4 regions of the Luteibacter sp. 1214 genome follow, and region 4 is predicted to be linked to each of the others. Evidence: riboswitches for the same ligand, from Rfam matches in the RefSeq annotation. Region 4 holds a riboswitch; each other region holds the start of a gene.
The links. A riboswitch is a leader RNA that binds a small molecule or an ion and turns the genes downstream of it on or off. The one in region 4 is predicted to bind cobalamin.
Positions count from the first base shown of each region.

Region 1: another riboswitch for cobalamin. It lies ahead of J2X57_RS04255 (CoA-acylating methylmalonate-semialdehyde dehydrogenase); the one in region 4 lies ahead of btuB (TonB-dependent vitamin B12 receptor).
Region 2: another riboswitch for cobalamin. It lies ahead of J2X57_RS18260 (TonB-dependent receptor); the one in region 4 lies ahead of btuB (TonB-dependent vitamin B12 receptor).
Region 3: another riboswitch for cobalamin. It lies ahead of metE (5-methyltetrahydropteroyltriglutamate--homocysteine S-methyltransferase); the one in region 4 lies ahead of btuB (TonB-dependent vitamin B12 receptor).

Region 1 covers NZ_JAVDSQ010000001.1:1,025,072-1,027,268, reverse strand. The annotation lists partial or broken gene J2X57_RS04265 (aldo/keto reductase) at 1-156, opposite strand, end outside; gene J2X57_RS04260 (VOC family protein) at 265-648, opposite strand; cobalamin riboswitch at 760-965, shown strand; gene J2X57_RS04255 (CoA-acylating methylmalonate-semialdehyde dehydrogenase) at 1,105-2,197, shown strand, end outside.
Region 2 covers NZ_JAVDSQ010000010.1:108,430-110,626, forward strand. The annotation lists gene J2X57_RS18260 (TonB-dependent receptor) at 1-925, opposite strand, end outside; cobalamin riboswitch at 1,080-1,311, opposite strand; gene nagA (N-acetylglucosamine-6-phosphate deacetylase) at 1,344-2,197, opposite strand, start outside.
Region 3 covers NZ_JAVDSQ010000002.1:117,807-120,003, forward strand. The annotation lists gene J2X57_RS05140 (glycosyltransferase) at 1-545, opposite strand, end outside; cobalamin riboswitch at 636-853, shown strand; gene metE (5-methyltetrahydropteroyltriglutamate--homocysteine S-methyltransferase) at 1,048-2,197, shown strand, end outside.
Region 4 covers NZ_JAVDSQ010000006.1:224,448-226,644, reverse strand. The annotation lists partial or broken gene J2X57_RS15040 (acyltransferase) at 1-700, shown strand, start outside; cobalamin riboswitch at 724-959, shown strand; gene btuB (TonB-dependent vitamin B12 receptor) at 1,082-2,197, shown strand, end outside.

The DNA.
Region 1 (2,197 bases), on a different contig from region 4:
ATCGAAGAAATCGACGCCCAGGTCCACCGCCTCGCGGATGAGCTTGACTGACTCGTCGCTGCTCAGCGCGTAGCTATAGCTGAAATTGAGGCCCATGCAGCCAAAGCCGAGGGCTGAGACCTCCAGGCCGCTCTTACCGAGAACGCGCTTTTTCATGGTGATCTCCAGAAGATAGCCATGACGCCATGCTACCGACCGGGGGTCCAGTGATTAAGTGGGATAAACCGCTTGAGCCTATGCGGGCAGTTCATCAATGATCTTCCATCAGCCGGCGTTAAACACCGCCTCGATGTTATGGCCATCCGGATCCAGCACGAAACCGCCGTAATAGCCTTCGTGATAGTGCGAACGCGGGCCCGGCGGACCGTTGTCCCTCGCGCCCGCATCCAGCGCCGTCTGATGAAATAGCCGCACCAGCTGCTGCGAACTCACTCGAAAGGCGACGTCTACCGGCGGCTGATTGGGTGTGCCCTGGTAGATCCAGAAATCCGGCTTGCCGTTCTCGCCGAACCCCGCCACGTCGGTACGTCCCGTTTTCGAGGCGGGGAAGTGCACGATCAGTTCATAGCCGATGGAGGCCAATACGGTCGTATAGAACTGCTTGCTGCGCTCGAAGTCGCTGACGGTGGCGCCGGTGTGGTCGATCATGGAGATCTCCTGAGCGTGGAACGGCTGATCCGCGCAGCTTAGTCGGAATCCGTGGCGGCATCCAAGGCGCCTTTACTGCATCGCAGCGTGTCGCTCGCCGCGTCGCCGCCTACACTCCCGCTGGCCACAGGTGTCCTGCCGCCGCCATTCCGGTGCGCAGGGTGAAACGGGAAGCCGGTCCGATGCCGGCGCTGCCCCCGCAACGGTAGGCGAGAAAACCCGACTCAGAACCACTGCGGCAACGCGGGAAGGTGTCGGGGTGATGCGGATCGCATCGCTCGCAAGCCCGGAGACCGGCCCGTGGTGGGCACCGCTTGCGGTGTCTTCCTCGGGTGTTGCGGTGGGCAACCGGACGAGCTGGCTCGATGCGGCGTCCGTGGCCTCGAACCGACTTGTCTCGCTCACGCACGCCCGGTTTCGCGGGTGAGCGATCTGGAGACAAGCATCATGAACGAGATGAATCGTGCCGCGACCGACGTCGCGACCGTCAAACTGCTGATCGACGGCGAGTTCGTCGAGTCCGCGACCACACAATGGCGCGATGTGATCAACCCGGCGACGCAGGTCGTGCTGGCACGTGTGCCCTTCGCCACGTCCCGGGAGGTGGATGCGGCCGTCGCCGCCGCCCGGCGCGCGTTCGCCACCTGGCGCAAGACGCCCATCGGGACGCGGGCCCGCATCTTCCTCAGATACCAGCAACTGATCCGCGAACACATGGCGGAGCTGGCGGCGATCCTCACGGCGGAACAGGGCAAGACACTGCCGGACGCCGAAGGCGACGTGTTCCGTGGCCTCGAGGTGGTGGAGCACGCGGCCGCCATCGGCAATCTGCAACTCGGCGAGCTGGCCAACAACGTGGCCGGTGGCGTGGACACGTACACATTGCTGCAGCCGCTGGGTGTCTGCGCCGGCATCACGCCGTTCAACTTTCCGGCGATGATCCCGCTGTGGATGTTTCCGATGGCCATCGCCACGGGAAACACCTTCGTGCTGAAGCCGTCGGAGCAGGACCCGATGGTCACCATGCGGCTGGTCGAACTGGCGCAGGAGGCGGGCATTCCCAGAGGCGTGCTCAACGTTGTGCACGGGGGCGAAGAGGTGGTCAACGCCATCTGCGATCACGTCGACATCAAGGCGGTGTCTTTCGTCGGATCGACGAAGGTCGGTACGCACGTTTATCACCGTGCATCGCAAGCCGGTAAGCGCGTGCAGTGCATGATGGGGGCGAAAAACCACGCTGTCGTTTTGCCCGACGCCAACAAGGAACAGACGCTCAATGCCATGATCGGCGCCGCCTTCGGTGCGGCCGGGCAGCGTTGCATGGCGGCATCGACGGCGGTGCTGGTCGGTAACGCGCGCGAGTGGATTCCCGACATCGTCGCCAGAGCGAAGGCGCTGCGGGTGAACGCAGGCATAGAAGCGGGCACCGATGTCGGTCCACTGATCTCATCCGCAGCGCGTGAGCGCGTGGAGCGCCTGATCGACGCCGGTGTGGCGCAGGGGGCGACGCTGGAGCTCGACGGTCGCGGCTTTCGCGTGCCGGGTTACG
Region 2 (2,197 bases), on a different contig from region 4:
AATAGCCCTTGTTGGCGCCATTGAGGTAGTTGTCGGCGCGGTCCTGGTTCTGCCCCAGACTGACCGACATGCGCCACGCGGACAGCACGTCGAAAGCCAGCTTCGCGCCGGCGACCTGCTGCGAGCGTCGGGTCAGGTTCTGGTAGTCGCCGTCGTATTCGATATCGCCTTTGCTGCGCAGCCAGCTGCCGGTGAGCTCGGTGCCGTCGTCCCAGCGGTAACCGCCCGACAGCGCGCCGTTGTAAGTGCGATAGGCGTCATGGTCCGGCTCGTCGGTGAAGCAGCCCTTGAACGCCGTGCCCGCGCCGATGCGGCAGGCGTTGATGCCCGAGGTGTACTGGCCGCCGAGGCTGGCGTTGTACCAGCCGTGGGTCGTGCCGCCCGACACGCCGACCTGACCGGCGGTGTAGCCGTGGCTGCCGCCGGTGACCGAGAGGCTCGGGGTCGGCGCTTCGCCGGCCTGGCCGTGGCGGGTGAAGATCTGGATGACGCCGCCGATCGCGTCGGAGCCGTAAAGGCTCGAGCGCGGACCGCGGACGACCTCGATGTGGTCGATCTGCTCGACCGGCAGCTGCTCGTAAGCCGGCAGACCCGCGCCCACGGTACCCACGCGGACACCGTCCACGAGGACCAGCGTGTGCGAGGAGTTGCTGCCACGCATGAACAGCGAGGTCTGCTGGCCGATACCGCCGGTGTTGGCCATGACCACACCGGGCAGCCCGGCGAGCAGGTCCTGGACGTTACGCGGCTGCAGACGCTCGATGTCTTCGTGGGTGATCACGGTCACCGGGGCGAGTACCTCGTCCAGCGGCGTGGCCGTGCGGGTCGCGGTGACGATCACGGGATCGAGGGCGTCCGGGGCGTCGGCCGCGTGGGCAGCGGCGATCGACGACAGCAGGGCTGCCGCGAGCAGGGTCTTCTTCATGGAACGGTCTTCCTCCGCCGCATAGCGCGGCAATGCGTAGCTCAAAGGGCGCGCGAGGAGGACATACGGCGAACGGCACACGGGCGGAACCCGGATGACTGTCCGGATTCGCCCTCCGCGAATCGCCCGAAACGGGACGACGCCCCGGGATGGCTCACGGGGCGCGTCGTCGGGCCGGTCTCCGGACTCACGCCGTCCCCGAGGGGTGTCGGACCGGCGCCTTCCCGCTGTCGCAGTGGCTGAAGCCGTGTCCGAGGGGCCGTGACGACCCCGGGCGCTTACCGTTGCGGGGGCAGTGCCGGCCTTGCCGCAGAGGCGGCGCACCGGCTTCCCGTTTCATCCCCGTGGCGCGACGCCCCGGGGACACCCGAACCCCGCGACTTTAACCGGAGGGTGGGGCGCTGTCACGACCGCCCGATCAGCCCGCGGCGTAAACACGCTCGCCGCCGATCCAGGTTTCGATCACCGTATGGGTCTCGTCCATCACGACGAAGTCGGCGCGGTAACCGGCGGCGATATGACCGTGGGTGGCGCCGAGGCCGAGGAACGCGGCCGGATACGTCGACGCCATGCGCGCGGCCTCATCGTAGGCTACGCCGACCATGTCGACCGTGTTGCGCACCGCCGTGGCCATGTCCAGCGCGGAGCCGGCCAGCGTGCCGTCCGCCGTCTGGCAGACGCCGTCGCGCACGGTGATGGTTTCGCCCTTGAGCACGAAGTTCGGATTGTCCGAGCCCACGGGCGGCATCGCGTCGGTGACCAGCATCATCTTCCGTGGCGCCTTCGCCGCGATGGCGACACGCAGCGAGGTCGGGTGCACGTGGTGGCCGTCGACGATCAGACCGCACCAGCTGGCCTGGTCTTCGAGCGCGGCACCGACGACGCCGGGCTCGCGGCTGGTGAAGGGTGTCATCGCGTTGAACAGATGTGTGAAGCCGCGCACGCCCGTCGCCAGTGCATGGCGCGTGGTCTCGTAGTCGGCAGCCGTGTGGCCCGCGGCTACGATGACGCCGTTGGCGACCAGCTGCTGGAGTACTTCCGCGGAAGCGCGCTCGGGGGCCAGCGTCAGCAGGGTCACGCCGCCGTGGCGCCGCGCGACCATCGCGACATCGTCGGCATCGGCGATGCGAAACTTGGCCGGGTCGTGCACGCCCTTGCGTTCAGGGGCGATGAAGGGACCTTCCAGATGGATGCCGAGCACGCCCGGCACGCCCTGGGCGACGGCGTCGTTCACGGCATCGATGGCCTTCGCCATGACCTCCGCGTCGTCAC
Region 3 (2,197 bases), on a different contig from region 4:
CGCACGGCACGTGTCCACGGTGCGGTCACCCGCTCGCCGATCCGGCGCACCCAGGCGCCACGACGCGGCGACGCACGTAAGAAACGGTCGAGTCGCGCCATGCCCGTCGCCGGCGGATCGAAAGCGGAAAGGAACACCGCGGGCGACAGGACGGCGGACAACCACGCCACGCGTGTCGTCTCGCCCAGAATCTGGCCGGCGAAGGCGAGCGTCGAGGTGACGATCGCATCGGCCTCCAGACATACCGGCGCCAGCGCGCGGTAGCTCGCGGCGACATCCTCGGCGGCGAGGTCACGTACGACGAAGCGCGGACCGCGCAGCGGATGGAACGCCCGGGCAGCGAAGGCGGCCTTGTCCTCGGGCTCCGCGATCCCGCTGGCAAGGACGAACCTCAGCCCGGCCTCCGCCACCGCCTCGCGATGAATCGCATGGGCACCGATGGTGACCCGATGGCCCCGCGCCGCCAGCTCCCGCCCCACGGACAGGAACGGAAACAGGTCACCCTGCGATCCCACCGTCGCCATCACGATGTGCCTTGCCGCCATGCCTTACTCCCGATGCCCTGGCGCATCGTCGCGGGCGACATGTCGACGCGATGCATGCCTGGCTCGTTGACCTGCCCCGTCCGTAGGGCTAACCTCTGGGCCGCCAGCGGTCTTTATCTCTCTATTCGAATAGAAGGATAAAAGCTAAGAGGGAAGCCGGTGAGAATCCGGCGCTGCCCCGCAGCGGTATGTGGAGACGAGCGCGTCATCAGCACTGGATCGATGGCGATCCGGGAAGCGACACGCAAGGCGGCACCCAGGTGCCACATCCACGAGCCCGAAGACCTGCCGCCGGCCTGGGCGCGCGTGCCGTCATGGGTGCGTGTGCCCTGCCCGACCTGGGCCGTCGCGTTCGCGCGAGGGTCCGGTTCGCCCGCGGGGGCGAAGGTCGACGGCAAGCCGCATGACGCCTTCACGCTGCCGCACCTTCCGTGTGGCAGTGCACGTGCGTCCGCGACGAACCGCCCTTCCCTCCTCTTTGCCACGAAGAGGAATCATCCACATGCCACACGTTACCTACCCCGGTTTTCCCCGCATCGGCCGACGCCGCGAACTGAAGCGAGCGCTCGAAAGTCACTGGAGGGGCGAAACCAGCGCCGACGACCTGCTCACCGTCGCCCGTCAGCTCCGCGAACGCCACTGGCGCCTCGCGCGCGACGCGGGAGCCGACAGCGTTCCCGTCAACGACTTCTCGCTTTACGACCATGTGCTCGATGCCGCCGTCGCGGTCGACGCCATTCCCCCGCGCTACCGTGCACTCCATCAGCGCGATCCGCTGGCCGGCTATTTCGCCATGGCACGCGGCCGTCAGGACGGCGAAGTCGACCTGCACGCGCTGGAGATGACCAAGTGGTTCGACACCAACTACCACTACATCGTCCCCGAGCTGCAGGCGGGCCAGTCGTTTGCCACGCGTGCCGACAAGGTCGTCGCGGAATATCGTGAAGCCGTCACCCTCGGCCATGCGGCGCGCCCCGTACTCCTCGGTCCGCTGACCTTCCTCCGTTTGGCCAAGACCGTCGACGGCAGCGATCCTCTGGCGCTGCTCGACGCGTTGCTGCCGGCGTGGCGCGGTTTGCTCGATGCGCTCGCGGACGCGGGTGCCGACTGGATCCAGGTCGACGAACCGGCCCTCGTGCTCGATCTCGAGCCGGACTGGCAGGCGGCCTATCGCGGCGCTTATGCCGCCATCGGTGAACGGTCGCGTGGCCGCATTCTGCTCGCGACCTATTTCGGCGAGCTCGGCGGCAACCTCGAACTGGCGGCGTCGTTGCCCGTCGCCGGCCTACATGTCGATCTAGCGCGCGCGCCCGGGCAACTGGATGCCGTGCTTGACGCGCTTCCCGCCGGTCGTGTGCTGTCCGCCGGCGTGCTCGACGGCCGCAACATCTGGCTGAGCGACCCGTCCGCCATCGCGCCGCGCATCGCCCGCGCACGCGAGCGCCTCGGCGACGAGCGTCTGTGGCTGTCGACGTCGTGCTCGCTGCTGCACGTGCCCATCGATGCGTCGGAAGAAAGGCACCTGCCGGGTTCGATCGGCGACTGGCTGTCGTTCGCGCGGCAGAAGATCGTCGAACTGCGACGCTATGCCGATGCCGCCGTCGGCGACGAGACGGCGCAGCTCGCGCTCTCGCGTCAGCATGCGACAGTGG
Region 4 (2,197 bases):
TGCGTTCTCCCACGTGTGGTCGCTATGCGTGGAAGAACACTTCTATCTCGTCTTTCCCTTGCTGGCCTTCGCGCTGACGCGCAAACCCGCTCTGTGGAAGTTCATCACCGTATGCGTCGCGGTGGTCGCCGGCGGCCTCCTGTTGCGGGCGTGGCTGTGGTCCGATTTGCTGGGACCGGCTCGTGATACGGACATCAGTGCGGGCCTGCTCTATCTCCGTTACCTCTATTACCCCACGTGGTCGCGCCTGGATGGGCTCGTCGCCGGTGTCGCCCTGGCGGCGTGCGGGGTGTATCGCCCGCAGTGGATGGCATGGATCCATGCGCGCGCGGGCTGGGTGCTCGGCGCCGCCACCGTTCTCCTTGGCGTCTGTCTGGTCCTTTTCGACGGTGCACGCCCCCTGTTCTGGCCCTGCGTCATCGGCTACCCCCTGCTGTCGCTGGCGATGGGTGGCTTCGTCGCCGCCTTCAGCGGCCCGACCGTCTTCGCAAGGCTGCGGGTGCCCGGTGCCGGATGGCTGGCCGCCGCTTCGTACAGCCTCTATCTCTGCCACAAAGGCGTTTTTCATCTGACGGAGGGGCTGCTCGGTGACGGTCTGGCCGGTCATCGCTTCGTCCGTTTCGCCATCTATGCGTCCGCGACCCTGGCTGGCGGTGCGCTGCTTCACTATGGTGTCGAGCGCCCGTTCCTGCGCTGGCGCGACCGCCGCGTTCATGCTTCGGATACACTACCGCCGCCCAAGGTGATTCCCGGCGTCGCAGCCGGGGATTGAAACGGGAATCCGGTGACCCGCGCGATCCACGAGGTCCGCGTCATTCCGGAGCTGCCCCCGCAACGGTAGGCGAGCCAAAGGTCTGCATGAAGCCACTGTGCCCCGAAAGGCATGGGAAGGCGCCGACCGGCAGGGATTCTCCCTGCGCTCGCAAGCCCGGAGACCGGCCTTCGAGGTAACACCGGACAGGCGGAGGGCCATGTCGTGGGTGGCCGGCCGGCCTTCCGCCATCGGCGCTCCCCGCTACCGTCTCCCTGTCTCTCGCCATTCATGCCGCGCGGATGGGCGCGGTAGTGCAGGAGTCACCACGTGTCGCTTCGTATTTCCACCCTCGCGGTCGCCATCGCGATGGCATGCCTCGTTCCCGCCGCGGCCTTCGCCGATGACACCTCCACCGACCTCGACAAGGTGGTGGTCACCGCGAGCCGGACCGAGCAGACCCAGGCGCAGGTGCTGTCCGCCTCCACGGTGATCGACCGTGCCGGGATCGAGCGGCTGCAGCCGCGCTCGCTGGCCGACCTGCTGCGTGCGACGCCCGGTGTGTCCATCGCCAATAACGGCGGCCCGGGCAAGTCGACCTCCGTCTTCATGCGCGGCACCGAGTCCGACCACGTCCTCGTGCTGATCGATGGCGTGAAGGTGGGTTCAGCGACCTCCGGTACGGCGGCCTTCCAGGATATTCCGGTCGACCAGATCGAGCGCATCGAAATCGTCCGTGGCCCGTTTTCCAGCCTCTATGGCTCGGACGCGCTGGGTGGCGTCATCCAGATCTTTACCCGTCGCCCGGAAGGCAGCTTCGTGCCGAACTTCTCCATCGGTGGCGGCAGCTACGACACCTTGCGCGGCTCGGCCGGCTTCAGCGGACGCGGCTCGAACGGCTGGTACGCGGTGGAAGCGAACCACGACCAGACCGACGGCATCAACGCATGCCGCGGCCGCCCCAGCCCGGGCGGCGGCGGTTGCTACACCTACGAGCCGGACAAGGACGGTTACCGCAACAATGCGCTGTCGCTGAAGGGCGGATGGCGCTTCGACGAGCAGTGGGACGCCGACGTCAATGCCATGCGCACCGAAGGCGCCAACCATTACGACGGCACCAGCAGCAACTTCGCCGACTCGTCGACGCAGGTCGTTGGCGGCCGTCTGCGCTATACACCGTCGAAGGACGTGAAGTTCACCCTCAACCTCGGTCGCAGCGGTGACTTCTCGACCGACCACGAGAACGGCGTCTACGCCGATACGTTCAACACGCATCGCGACGTCGCCTCGGCGCAGGCGGACCTCGGTCATGTCGGTGGGGACGCAGGCCAGACCACGCTCGGTTACGACTGGCAGCGCGATCGCGTCGTCGGCAGCACCGACTACTTCGTCGATGCGCGTCGCAACCACGCGATTTTCGGCCAGTGGTTGCAGGCATTCGGCGAC